DNA from 2 places in the Pseudarthrobacter sp. 10T415 genome. Region 2 is predicted to be linked to the other one. Evidence: riboswitches for the same ligand, from Rfam matches in the RefSeq annotation. Region 2 holds a riboswitch; the other holds the start of a gene.
The links. A riboswitch is a leader RNA that binds a small molecule or an ion and turns the genes downstream of it on or off. The one in region 2 is predicted to bind glycine.

Region 1 (6,861 bases), on a different contig from region 2:
GGCTCGCGGAACGGATTTTCCACGACGGACACCACCACACCCTGGTGGACCTCCTGGTGGACCGCGCCGCCGACTGGGTGGACGAGAACCACGAGACTGTCTCGCGGCTGGTGTCCGACCGCTCCCCCACCTGGGTACCCCAGTTCGTGGATGGCCTGGTGGGCGACAAGGTCTACGTTGAGATCCTCAAGTTCGCCCGTGCCGTGCAGTCCGACCCCAACCACCAGGTGCGGCAACAGATCGACAAGTACCTCAACGACCTGGCGCAGGACCTGCAGCACGACCCCAAGATGATTGCGCGCGCCGAGGACGTCAAGGCCCAGGTCCTTGGCGATCCCGAGGTCCGGGAGCTGGCCTCACGGACCTGGGGCACCGTCAAGAACGCCCTGCTCGGCGCCGTGGACGATCCGGACAGCGAACTGACCGTGAAGTTCAAGGCGGCGGTCCGCGACTTCGGTTCGCGGCTGGTCAACGATCCCGAACTCGCCGGCAAGGTCAACACCTGGATCGGCGACGCCGCCGGCTACCTGGTGAAGACGTACCGGTCAGATATCGCCGGCGTCATCACGGATACCGTGGCGCGCTGGGATGCGGAAGAGACCTCGCAGAAGATCGAACTCCAGGTGGGCAAGGACCTGCAATTCATCCGGATCAACGGCACCGTGGTGGGCTCGCTGGCCGGGCTGCTGATCTTCACGGTGGCGCACCTGATCTTCGGGTAGCCCCGGCTGCGGCCGGGAGCTCCTGGGTCAGGCGAAGGACTCCAGGCTGACGCCCGCGGCCTCCAGGCCTGCCCGGACACCGGCGGCCATTTCCACGGCACCCGGGGTGTCGCCGTGGATGCACAGGGAGTCGGGCCGGACCTGGACCACTGTGCCGTCGGTGGCCACGACTTCGCCCTTCGTGGCCAGCCGGACGGCCCGCTCAACGATCGCGTCGACGTCGTGCAGCACGGCGCCCTCCTCGGACCGCGGCACCAGCGTTCCGTCAGCCCGGTAGGCGCGGTCCACGAAGGCTTCGACGAACACCGGGTGGCCGGCTTCCTGCGCCTGCTTGAGCAGCTCGGAACCGGGGAGGCCCAGGATCGGCAGCCCGGGATCGTAGGCGTTGACGGCCGCCACCACGGCGGAGGCCTGCTCGGCGTCGTGCACCAGACGGTTGTAGAGCGCCCCGTGCGGCTTCACGTAGTCCACCGACGCACCCACGGCGTGGGCCACGCCGTCGAGCGCGCCCAGCTGGTACAGCACGTCGCCGAAGAGCTCGTCGAAACTCGTGTCCAGGGAACGCCGGCCGAAGCCCGCCAGGTCCCGGTAGCCCACGTGGGCGCCGACGGTGACGTCCAGTTCGTAGGCCGCACGGCAGCTGTCCAGCATGGTGACGGGATCTCCGGCGTGGAAGCCGCAGGCCACGTTGGCGCTGGTGACCAGCTGGAACATCCGGGCGTCATCGCCCATGGTCCACGAGCCGAATGATTCGCCGAGGTCAGCGTTGAGATCCAAAAGTGTTGCCTTCCAGCTGGTTGTCCGTGGCCCCGGCTGCCGTGAGCTCGCCGGGCAGGCTGTCCGGCATGGGTCCAAACGCCTCCTTGGCGTTGGCCACCACCGCGCGGCCCATCACGAGGTTACCGGCTCCACCTACCACGGCGCCGATCCCGAACGGCAGGGCCCGGCCCAGGAGCGCAGTTCCCTGGCGTTTGAGGAGATTTTTGAGGAAGGCTTTCTGGATGCGGTTGCGGATGGTGCTGAAGCCCGGCATCGGCATCGACTTGGAGAGCACGCTGCCCCACTGCTTGGTTGCTCCAGCGCCGTTGCCGGCCATCTGTCCGCTGAGGGTGCCCAGCAAAGCGGTGCCTTCCTCGCCCAGCATGATGGCCATGACCATGGTGCTGGCCTTCTCCGGGTTGGTCAGGCGGATGCCGTGGAGCTCTGCAAGGGAGGTGGCGTACAGGGCGGTTGCTTCGAGGAAGCCCACCGTGGCGGCTGCCGAGAGTCCCAGCGACGCGACGGTCCCCACACCGGGCACGACGGCGGTGGCCCCCACGATTGCGCCGCCGCCGGTGACTGCGCGGAGGTAGTCGCGCTCCAGGATGCCGGCCAGCTGGGCTGCCGTGGCTTTTGGGTGCTTCTTCTGCAGCCGGCGGATATAGGCCAGCACCAGCGGCCGCTGGATCTCTACGGCTTTGAGGAGCATGTTGTGGACGCCGGGCTTGGGCTTGCCGTCCTTGTCAAAGACTGCGTTGTGGGCCGTTTCCTGGGCGATCCGTACTGCTGGGTTGCTGCGCTTAGCCATGGTCACCTTCGTTTCACGTCGAGCTGCAGCGGGTGGCTGCCGTGCTTCTCCATCCTAGATGCAGAAACACTAAGCATGCTGAACTTTAACGCCGGCGCCCCTCCACCTCCGGCTGCAGACAGCACTGCGGCGGGACCCGGAGTGAGTCCCGCCGCAGCGTTGCAATCAGGAGCTTATTCGCTGATCAGTACCTTGACGGCCCGGATCGGCGATGAAGCCTAGGAGCGGGAGCCCCGGGCGGCTTCCTCCTGGGCGGACTTTTCACGGTCCAGCCCGCCGGCCGCCGCCTGCTCATCGGCGCGCAGCTCGGCCCGGAAGACTTCGAAGCGGGCAAGGTGGGCGGGGCGGCGGCGGAGGAAGAACCAGGCCACGCCCAGGACGAGGAACCAGATGGGGGTCACCAGCAGTGCTGCCAGGGTGTCCGGCTGGGTGGTCAGGGCCCAGAGGACGAAGGCGAAGAACGCGAAGACCACCCAGACCATGGGGACACCGCCGGGCATCTTGAACTTGGACGCCTCGTGCAGGTGAGGCCGGCGTGAACGGAACTTCAGGTAGCTGGCCAGGATGATGGACCAGACGAAAACGAAGCAGACGGCGGCCACGGTGGTGACCATGTCGAAGGCCTTGGCGATGTCCTTGCCGGCGTACATCAGGACGATGCCGGAGAGCAGCAGGATGCAGGACAGGAACAGGGCGTTCTGCGGGACTTTGCGGCTGGACAGTCGGCTGAACATGGTGGGCGCGTCGCCCTCCTGGGCCAGGCCGTACACCATGCGGGAGGTGGAGTAGATGCCGGAGTTGGCCGAGGACATGGCGGAACTGAGCACCACCAGGTTCACGATGGTGGCCGCGGCGCCGAGGCCGGCCAGGGAGAACATGGCGATGAACGGGCTGTGGCCGGCCTGGAACTGGGTCCACGGAGTGACGGAGATCAGGATGATGAGGGCGCCTACGTAGAAAAGCAGAACGCGGATGGGGATGGAGTTGATGGCCTTGGGCAGGTTCTTCTCCGGGTCCTTGGCTTCGGCGGCGGTGGTGCCTACGAGCTCAATACCCACGAAGGCGAACACGGCGATCTGGAAGCCGGCAACAAAGCCCATGAATTCGTTCGGGAACATCCCGCCGTGGCTCCACAGGTTGGTGAAGGTGGCAGGGCCGGCGTCGGACTGGAAACCGCTGAAGATCATGAACAGGCCAACAATGATCAGGGCTGCGATGGCGATGATCTTGATCAGGGCGAACCAGAACTCGGTCTCACCGAACGCCTTGACGGTGGCGAGGTTCAGGACCAGGAGGATGATCACCGTGGCGATGCCCGGGATCCACAGCGGAATGCCCGGCCAGAGTTCTTCCGAGTAGGCGGCGATGGCGATCACGTCCGCAATGCCGGTAATCACCCAGCAGAACCAGTAGGTCCAGCCGGTGAAGAAGCCGGCCCACGGCCCCAGCAGGTCAGCGGCGAAATCGCTGAACGACTTGTAGTTCAGGTTGGAGAGCAGGAGCTCGCCCATGGCCCGCATAACGAAGAACAGCATGAAGCCGATGATCATGTAGACGAAGATGACGGACGGGCCGGCCGCGGAGATGGTCTTGCCGGAGCCCATAAAGAGGCCGGTGCCGATGGCACCGCCGATGGCAATGAGCTGGATGTGCCGGTTGCTGAGCTGCCGCTCCAGGTGGGGAGGCTCGCTGCGGGCGGCGCTGCCCGCAGGAGGGTTGTTGCGGGGTGGCTCGCCGTTGGACGTGAGGGGATGATTCGCCATGGGGAACTCCATCGATAAAGCAGCATTTTTGGGTGCCGCAGAAGTTGGGTTCCTCCCCGCTCTGTAGTGAACCTGAGAGTTTCCGCGGCCCAAGCCGCTTGCACCGCCGGTGAGCCGGAACTGGTCCGGCTGCTTTCCAGAGTTGCCTGTCCGCGGCGGTACATGGGCCTGAGAGTTTCCTGGGGAGGGTTTGCTCCTACGGCGCCTGCTAAATGTACCCGGCAGGACTCTCCCGCCGCAGGTCGAAGGCATGTTCAGTTAGGTGTGCTCAGCGGCCGCACCCTTCCGGGGCAACGTTGGCCCGGGCTGCTCCGATGAGTTGAGCCAGCCGGACACGGTGCTGATCACCGGACCCAGTGTGGTGCGGGTCACGATCGAATGTCAAACCCCATTTTTCCACCCCCGCAACAAGGCAGCTGCCGCCCACTGCGTGACTGTCGGATTTGTTTTCCTTTCAACTAACCTGTACGGTGTGAGGCGAATCACCCACAGTTGAATAGCCTTTCGAGCTGTGACGGGAGAGTCCTCCCGGCACCACCGGGCAGGCGCCGTAGGAGCAAATCCTCCCCAGGAATCTCTCAGGCCCCCGTACCGTCACGGCGAGGCAACTCTGGAAAGTAACCCGGCCTAAGCCAGGTTCACCGACGGTGCAAGCGAACCCGCCACGCAGGGTTTTCGCGGAATCTCTCAGGTCCAATACAGAGCGGGGAGGAACCCATCCCATGCCGTGCCACCCTGGCCGGCCAGACCTGGAGTTCCTCATGACGATTCAATCCCTTCCAACCACGTTCGTTGACCGCCATATCGGCGCGCGCCGGCAGGCCGACATCGACACCATGCTCAAGGCTGTGGGCTACGACAGCGTTGACGGCCTGGTGGACGTGGCTGTTCCGGCGTCGATCCGCCAGGAAACGGCACTGAAGCTGCAGGACGCCCTGAGCGAGGTTGAGGTCCTCACCGAGCTGCGCCGGCTGGCCGGCAAGAACAAAACTGCCGTGCAGATGATCGGCCAGGGCTACTACGACACCGTCACCCCCGCCGTGATCCGCCGCAACATCCTTGAGGCGCCAGCCTGGTACACCGCCTACACGCCCTACCAGCCCGAGATCTCCCAGGGCCGGCTGGAGGCGCTGCTGAACTTCCAGACCATGGTCCAGGACCTCACCGCCCTCCCCGTGGCCAACGCGTCACTCCTCGATGAAGCCACCGCTGTGGCCGAGGCTGTGCTGCTGATGCGCCGCGCGAACAAAAATAAGGACGCCAAGGACGGCAAAACCGTCCTTGACGCCGACTGCCTCCCGCAGACCATCGCCATCGTCAAGGGCCGTGCTGAGGCTCTCGGCTTCGAGGTGGAGGTTGCTGACCTCTCCGCGGGCCTGCCTGAGGGTGCCATCAACGGCATCGTGCTCCAGCAGCCGGGCGTGTCCGGCCGGGTGTGGGACCAGAGCGCCGTTATCGCAGAGGCCAAGGAGCGCGGTGCGCTGGTCACTGTTGCCGCTGACCTGCTGGCGTTGACGCTGATCACTCCTCCGGGCGAGCAGGGCGCGGACATCGCCGTCGGCTCCACCCAGCGCTTTGGTGTGCCGCTGTTCTTCGGCGGTCCGCACGCCGCCTACATGGCCGTGCAGAAAGGCATGGAACGCACCCTCCCCGGCAGGATCGTCGGTGTCTCCAAGGACAACGCGGGCGCTCCGGCCTACCGACTGGCCCTGCAGACCCGCGAGCAGCACATCCGCCGCGAGAAGGCCACGTCCAACATCTGCACCGCGCAGGCGCTGCTGGCCATCGTGTCCTCCTTCTACGCCGTTTACCACGGCCCGGACGGGTTGAAGGCCATCGCGGAAACCGCCCACCACAACGCCAGGATCCTGGCCACGGCCCTCACCGCCATGGGCCGCGAACTGGTCACCGACGCCTTCTTCGACACCCTCACCGTGCGCGTGCCGGGCAAGGCCGCCAAGGTCATCAGCGCCGCCGAAGCGCGCGGCATCAACCTCCGCTTCGTCGACGCGGACACCGTGGGCGTCTCCATCGATGAGACCACGACGGCGGCAACGCTGTCCGCGGTGGCCGTCGCCTTTGGCGCAGGTCCGGTAGGCGACGCCGAGGGTTTCGAGCTGCCCGAATCCGTGCTGCGGTCCTCCGGTTACCTGGAGCACCCGGTGTTCAACACGCACCGGTCAGAGACGCAGTTGCTGCGTTACATCCGCCGCCTGTCCGACCGTGACCTGGCGCTGGACCGGACCATGATCCCGCTGGGTTCGTGCACCATGAAGCTGAACGCCACCGCCGAGATGGAAGCGATTTCCTGGCCGGAGTTCGCCTCGATCCACCCGTTCGCCCCGGATTCCCAGACCGAGGGCTGGCGTGAGCTGATCACCGGGCTGGAGGCTGACCTGACCGAGATCACCGGCTACGACCAGGTGTCCATCCAGCCCAACGCCGGTTCCCAGGGCGAACTCGCCGGCCTGCTGGCGATCCGCGGCTACCACCACTCCCGCGGCGATCAGCAGCGCAACGTCTGCCTGATCCCCGCCTCGGCGCACGGCACCAACGCCGCCTCCGCGGTCCTGGCCGGCATGAAAGTCGTGGTTGTCGCCACCGCACCGGACGGCACCATCGACCACACCGACCTTTCCGCGAAGATCGAGGCGAACCGGGACGCCCTGTCCTGCATCATGATCACCTACCCGTCCACCCACGGTGTTTACGACGGCGACGTGACCGAGGTCTGCGACGCGGTCCACGCCGCAGGCGGACAGGTGTATGTGGACGGCGCGAATCTCAACGCCCTCGTGGGCCTGGCGCA
Region 2 (6,861 bases):
CCGCGGAGGCGGCGTTGGTGCCATGCGCGGAAGCGGGGATCAGGCAGATGTTGCGCTGCTGGTCGCCGCGGGAGTGGTGGTAGCCGCGGATCGCCAGGAGGCCGGCGAGTTCGCCCTGGGAACCGGCGTTGGGCTGGATGGACACCTGGTCGTAGCCGGTGATCTCGGTCAGGTCAGCCTCGAGCCCGGTGATGAGTTCGCGCCAGCCTTCGGTCTGGGAGTCCGGGGCGAACGGGTGGATGGAGGCGAACTCGGGCCAGGAAATGGCTTCCATCTCGGCGGTGGCGTTCAGCTTCATGGTGCAGGAGCCGAGCGGGATCATGGTGCGGTCCAGGGCAAGGTCCCGGTCGGACAGGCGGCGGATGTAACGCAGCAGCTGGGTTTCGGACCGGTGGGTGTTGAACACCGGGTGCTCCAGGTAACCGGAGGAACGTTCGACGGCGGCCTCCAGCCCGAAGCCTTCAGCGGCCCCTACGGAGGCACCAAAGATGTCCGCGACATTGGCGACGACGGCCGGCGTGGTGGTTTCATCCAGGGAGATGCCTACGGTATCTGCGTCGATGGAGCGCAGGTTAATGCCGCGCGCTTCAGCATCGGCAATAATGCCGGCAGCGCGGCCGGGCACCCGAACGGTGACGGTATCGAAGAAGCTCTTGTGCAGGACCTCCACACCGGCGGCCGCGAGGGAGGCCGCCAGGGTGCGGGCGTGGCCATGCGTTGTTTCCGCGATTGCTTTCAGGCCGTCCGGGCCGTGGTACACGGCGTACATGGAGGACACGATGGCCAGCAGCGCCTGCGCGGTGCAGATGTTGGACGTGGCCTTCTCGCGGCGGATGTGCTGCTCGCGGGTCTGCAGGGCCAGGCGGTAGGCGGGAACGCCGGCGTCGTCCTTCGAGACGCCCACCAGGCGGCCGGGCAACGAACGCTCCAGTCCCTTGCGGACGGCCATGTAGGCGGCGTGCGGGCCACCGAAGAACAGCGGCACACCGAAGCGCTGGGTGGAACCGACGGCGATGTCCGCGCCCTGCTCGCCCGGAGGAGTGATCAGCGTCAGCGCCAGGAGGTCGGCGGCAACAGTGACCAGCGCACCGCGTTCCTTGGCGGCGGCGATGGCTTCAGCCTGGTTGAAGACGCGGCCCGAGGCGCCGGGCTGCTGGAGCACGATGCCGTTGATGTCGCCCTCGGGCAAACCCCGGGAGAGGTCAGCTACCTCTACCTCGAAGCCGAGGGCCTCAGCACGGCCCTTCACGATGGCGATGGTCTGCGGCAGCACATCGATGTCCAGCACCGTCTTGCCGTCTGCGGCAGGCTTGGCCTTGTTGGCGCGGCGCATCAGCAGGACCGCCTCGGCCACCGCCGTCGCTTCGTCCAGCAGGGACGCGTTGGCAATCGGCAGGCCCACCAGGTCCTGGACCATGGTCTGGAAGTTCAGCAGCGCCTCCAGCCGGCCCTGCGAGATCTCTGGCTGGTACGGCGTGTAGGCGGTGTACCAGGCCGGCGCCTCAAGGATGTTGCGGCGGATCACGGCCGGGGTGATGGTGTCGTAGTAGCCCTGGCCGATCAGCTGCACGGCAGTTTTATTCTTGCCCGCCAGCCGGCGCAGCTCGGTCAGGACCTCAACCTCGCTGAGGGCGTCCTGCAGGCGGAGCGCCGTCTCCTGGCGGATCACCTGGGGTACGGCGGTATCGACCAGGGAGTCAACGGTGTCGTAGCCGACAGCCTTGAGCATGGTGTCGACGTGGTCCTGGCGCCGGGCGCCGATATGGCGGTCGACGAAAGTGGTGGAGGCTGAACTAACCGTCACGGGGGAACTCCAGATACTCAGGCGGCGCAGGGTACGCCACAGCGATTCGGGTCCCTCCCCGCTCTGTATTGGACCTGAGAGTTTCCACGGCGCCTGCATGGACAGGACCCGCTTGCACCGTCGGTGAGCACAACTGTCCGGCACCCGATCACGGGCGCCTGGACGGCCTGCTGCTTTCCAGAGGTGCCTCGCCGCGGCGGTACAGGGGCCTGCGAGATTCCTGGGGAGGATTTGCTCCTACGGCGCCTGCCGACGTTGTGGCAGGACTCTCCCGCCGCAGATCAAAGGCTATTCAGTTGGATGTGTACGCGGGGCCGTCAGGTGACAGCTCCCACAACGCTTAATTCTCCTACGCCACGGCCCCCGGGGCAAATGTCCTGCTACCGCCGGAGCCGCTCCAGTGCTGCCAGCAATTCGTCCACGTCCGCAGCTGCGCCGCCTTCGGGGACCGGGCCGACGGAGAGCATGGCGTTGAAGTAGAGGCCGTCCCCCATATACAGCACGGCCTTGGCCAGGGCCGGCCCCACATCGGCGGCGATTTCGTCGAGCCACCGCCGCTGGATCGCAGCGAAACGGCGGCGGGTTTCTTCATGCGCCACCTCCGCCAGCCGGGTGGCGGCGACGATGGCCCGGTCCAAGGGGGTGTCTCCCCACACCGAGGACCTGATGAAGTAGGCGGCCGCGCCTTCCGGGGCGGCGGCCATGGCATCGGCGTCTTCTCCGGCGAACGCGTCCAACTGGTCCAGGAGCGCCTGAATCAGGGCTTCCTTGTTGGGAAAGTGGTAGAGGAGACCGCCCTTGGAAACGCCGGCCTTGCGGGCTACGGCGTCCAGGGTGGCGGCGCGCTCCCCCACCTCAATCAACAGGGTGGCGAAGGCATCAAGGACAGCTTCGCGGGCGACTGGCTTTCGGGGCATGCCATCCATCATGCCCTCCCGGGGTGCCGGAGGCTCAACTCAACCGCCGCTCCAAACTATACCGTCTGGACGGTATAGTTAATCCATGACCACCTCGATGCACCGCGCTGACCCCCAACTTCAGGGACCTGCCGCCCCACGGGCGCCGTGGCGCGACTGGCTGGCCCTTGCGCTGCTGATGTTCCCCGTACTGCTGGTGGCCGTGGACAACACGGCATTGACCTTCGCCTTGCCCGCGATCGCCCAGTCCCTGAACCCTTCCGGGGTACAGCTGCTCTGGATCGTGGACGCCTACCCGCTGGTCCTGGCGGGGCTGCTGGTGTGCATGGGCAGCTTCGGTGACAGGATCGGCCGGCGGCGGCTGCTCCTCACCGGCAGCCTGGGCTTTGCGGCGCTCTCGGCCGCCACGGCGTTCGCGCCAACGGCGGAATGGCTCATCGCAGGGCGCGCCGCCCTGGGCTTCTTCGGCGCCATGCTGATGCCCTCAACCCTCTCGCTCATCCGCAACATCTTCGCGGAGCCCAACCGTCGCCGGCTGGCGGTGGCCATCTGGGCCGCCGGGTTCTCCGGCGGGGCCGCCCTGGGTCCGATCTTCGGTGGCTGGCTGGTGGAGCACTACTGGTGGGGCGCAGTCTTCCTGGTCGCAGTGCCGCTCATGGTGCCGCTGATCGCCCTGGGTCCGGCGCTGATCCCGGAATCGAAGAATCCGGAACCGGGGAAGGTGGACATTCCCAGCATTGCGCTGTCCCTGCTGGTGATGGTGCCGCTGGTATACGGCATCAAGGAAGTTGCTACGGAAGGCTTGTCCGGCACCGGCCTTGGCGCCATGGCATTCGGCCTGGCCATGGCAGTGGTGTTCGTCCGGCGGCAGCTCCGGCTGCCGCACCCTCTGCTGGACATGTCGCTTTTCCGCAACCGGGTGTTCAGCATGGCCATCACCGCCAACGTCCTGGCCCTGTTCTCCTTCAACGGCTACATCCTCTTCCTGGCCCAGCACCTGCAGCTGCTCGAAGGCATGACGCCGTCTGCCGCGGGCGTTGCCATGATCCCAGCCCTTATTGCCACGGTGGTGGCAGGACTGGTGGTGGTGCCGCTGGTCCGGAAGGTGCGCCCCGGCTTCGTGGTGGGAACGGGCCTTGCGTTCAGCGCCGCGGGATACAGCCTGGTGACGTTCGGGAACCACGACGGCGGGCCCACACTGCTGCTGGCAGCGTTGCTGATCCTGGCGCTGGGCGTGGGGACGGCTGAAACCATCTCCAATGACCTCATCCTCGGTGCGGCGCCGGCGCACAAGTCAGGTGCCGCGGCCGCCATCTCGGAGACCGGGTACGAGGTGGGGGCGCTGCTGGGGACGGCCGTACTGGGCTCCATCCTCACGGCCTCCTACCAGCACAACCTGCACCTCCCGGCAGGTGTGGACAGCACCGCCCCGGAAGCGGCCCGCCACAGCGCCGGCGAAACACTGGCAGGCGCCATGGACCTCGCGGCCGCGCTGCCGGCCCCGCTGGCCGACGCCGTCCGCCAGTCCGCAGCTGCCGCCTTCGATTCCGGCGTGCATGTAACGGCGGCGATTGGGCTGGTCCTGATGGCAACCGCGGCAGTCTGCGCCGCCGTCGTACTTCGCAAAGTACCTAAGGCCGCGTAGCAGCACCACGGCACGCGTCAGCACATAGGCCTCAACGGCAAAGGCGCCCGGCGCCGGAGTCCAACCTCCGGTACCGGGCGCCTCATCCGTGCTGTGGTGGCAGTCCGCTCCTACTTTTCGTCAGGCGCGGTGACGCTGGCGGTCGGCTTCATCGTCTCGGCGTTCACCATCCAAGCGAACTGCTCCAGCTTGGCAATGAACTCGTGCAGCAGGTCTGCGCTGGTGGGATCCTCCTCATCCACCTCGTCATGGACCTTGCGCATGGTGCCCACCGCTGCCTCCATGGCTGCAACGATCCGCTCGATGGCGTCCTTGGTGCTGATCAGGCCCTCGGGAAACTCCGCCAGGGCGGTCGACTTCGACACAGTGGAGCTGCGGCCATCAGGCAGCGCGTGGAGGGCCCGCATGCGCTCGGCGGTGTCATCGGCGAACTGGCGGGCGGCGTCAACGATCTCATCCAGCTGCAGGTGGAGGTCCCGGAAATTGGTGCCCACAATGTTCCAGTGCGCCTGCTTGCCCTGGATGTGCAGCTCGATCAGGTCGGCGAGTACGGCCTGCAGGTTGTTGGTCAGGGTCGGTGAAGCTTTCATGGGAGTCCTCCTCGATTGGTCCAGTAACTTCGAAACTATCAGCGCCCGGGCCACCCGGCACGGGCCTGGGCGGATATTTCTCAGTGAGCTTACTAATTCTGCCGCCCAGTCATAAACGAACGTGATTCATATTCCCTCTTGCGCGACGGCGGTCACACCTCCATACTAAATGAACGCCATTCATATAGTGACCCCGGTCATAAGCTTCCAGAAAGCGGTGCCATGACAGAAGCACTCCGCACCAGCCCCACCGCCGCGCGGGGCCAGCAATTGCCCGGCAGCGGCGACATTACCGCCAAGGGACTGAAGGGCGGGCAGCTGGGGCTCCTCGCCGTCGTGGTCCTGGGAATTTCCACGATCGCCCCCGCCTACACCCTGACCAGCGCGCTGGGACCCACCGTCAATGAAGCCGGACTCCAGCTGCCCGTGATTTTCCTGATCGGTTTCATCCCGATGATCCTGGTCTCGCTGGCCTACCGGGAACTCAACGCCGATTCACCGGACAGCGGCACCACTTTCACCTGGGTCAGCAAGGCGTTTGGCCCTTGGGTCGGCTGGATGGGCGGGTGGGGGCTCCTGGCAGCCAACATCATCGTGCTGTCCAACCTCGCCGGCGTGGCCGTCGACTTCTTCTACCTCTTCCTGTCCCAGCTCACCGGCTCACCGGAACTCGCGGACCTCGCGGACAACAAGGCCCTGAACGTCCTGACCTGCCTGGTGTTCGTCGCCCTCGCTGTCTGGGTCAGCTACCGCGGCCTGCACACCACCAAGGTGGTGCAGTACGGCCTGGTGGGATTCCAACTGCTGGTACTCGGCCTGTTCGTCGCCATGGCCTTCGCCAACTGGTCCACCTCGGAGACCGCCATCCCCTTCAGCTGGGAATGGTTCGACGTCACCAGGATCGAGACCTTCGGCCAGGTGGCCGCAGGAATTTCCCTCTCCATCTTCGTGTACTGGGGCTGGGACGTCTGCCTCACGGTGAACGAGGAAACAGCCAACGGCAAGAAAACGGCCGGCGTGGCCGGCACCCTGACCGCCGTCATTGTCCTGGCCATCTACCTGCTGGTGAGCATCGCCACCATGATGTTCGCCGGCGTCGGCGATACCGGCAACGGGCTGAACAACGCAGAGAACCACGAGAACATCTTCACCGCGCTGGCCTCCCCCATCATGGGCCCGTTCGCCATCCTGATGTCCCTGGCAGTGCTCTCCAGCTCGGCCGCGTCCCTGCAGTCCACCTTCATGTCCCCGTCCCGCAGCCTCCTGGCGATGGCCCACTACGGTGCCCTGCCTGAACCCTTCAGCCGGGTCAGCCGGAAGTTCGCGACGCCGGGCTTCGCCACCGTCGCTGCCGGCGTCATGTCCGCGGGGTTCTACGCCGTGATGCATGTGGTCAGCGAGAACGTCCTCAATGACACCATCCTGGCCCTGGGCCTGATGATCTGCTTCTACTACGGCCTGACGGCACTTGCCTGCGCCTGGTACTTCCGGCACAGCCTCTTCACCAGCGCCCGCCATTTCCTGTTGCGGCTGCTGTGCCCGGTGCTGGGCGGCGTGGGCCTGTTCGTCGTGTTCTTCCAGACCGCCGTGGACAGCCTCGCCCCCGAGTTCGGCAGCGGCTCCGAAATCTTCGGTGTGGGACTGGTGTTCATCCTCGGCGTCGGCATCCTGGCGCTCGGCGCGGTGTTCATGCTGATCATGGCCCGGGTACGCCCCGCCTTCTTCCGCGGCGAAACGCTCCGGAAAGACACCCCGGCCCTGGTGGTCCCGGAGTAAAGACGCCTGCACAGAACAGAAAAGGTGCCGTTCCCGCCAACGCGGGGACGGCACCTTTTCTATTTTGACGACGGCGGCTGTCACCAGAAGTGCGCCACATCCACCACCAGCCGGGAGCCTGAGCCCGGC

Region 1: another riboswitch for glycine. It lies ahead of gcvP (aminomethyl-transferring glycine dehydrogenase); the one in region 2 lies ahead of gcvP (aminomethyl-transferring glycine dehydrogenase).

What each region holds. Positions count from the first base shown of each region.
Region 1 is NZ_JBFTHJ010000031.1:13,681-20,541, forward strand. It holds gene AC1DBN_RS21025 (DUF445 domain-containing protein) at 1-722, shown strand, start outside; gene AC1DBN_RS21030 (LamB/YcsF family protein) at 750-1,499, opposite strand; gene AC1DBN_RS21035 (hypothetical protein) at 1,483-2,289, opposite strand; gene cycA (D-serine/D-alanine/glycine transporter) at 2,508-4,052, opposite strand; glycine riboswitch at 4,104-4,198, opposite strand; glycine riboswitch at 4,199-4,297, opposite strand; glycine riboswitch at 4,558-4,656, shown strand; partial or broken gene gcvP (aminomethyl-transferring glycine dehydrogenase) at 4,814-6,861, shown strand, end outside.
Region 2 is NZ_JBFTHJ010000028.1:22,374-29,234, reverse strand. It holds partial or broken gene gcvP (aminomethyl-transferring glycine dehydrogenase) at 1-1,804, opposite strand, end outside; glycine riboswitch at 1,992-2,088, opposite strand; gene AC1DBN_RS20630 (TetR/AcrR family transcriptional regulator) at 2,185-2,721, opposite strand; gene AC1DBN_RS20625 (MFS transporter) at 2,807-4,366, shown strand; gene AC1DBN_RS20620 (Dps family protein) at 4,477-4,956, opposite strand; gene AC1DBN_RS20615 (APC family permease) at 5,179-6,732, shown strand; gene AC1DBN_RS20610 (AMIN-like domain-containing (lipo)protein) at 6,813-6,861, opposite strand, start outside.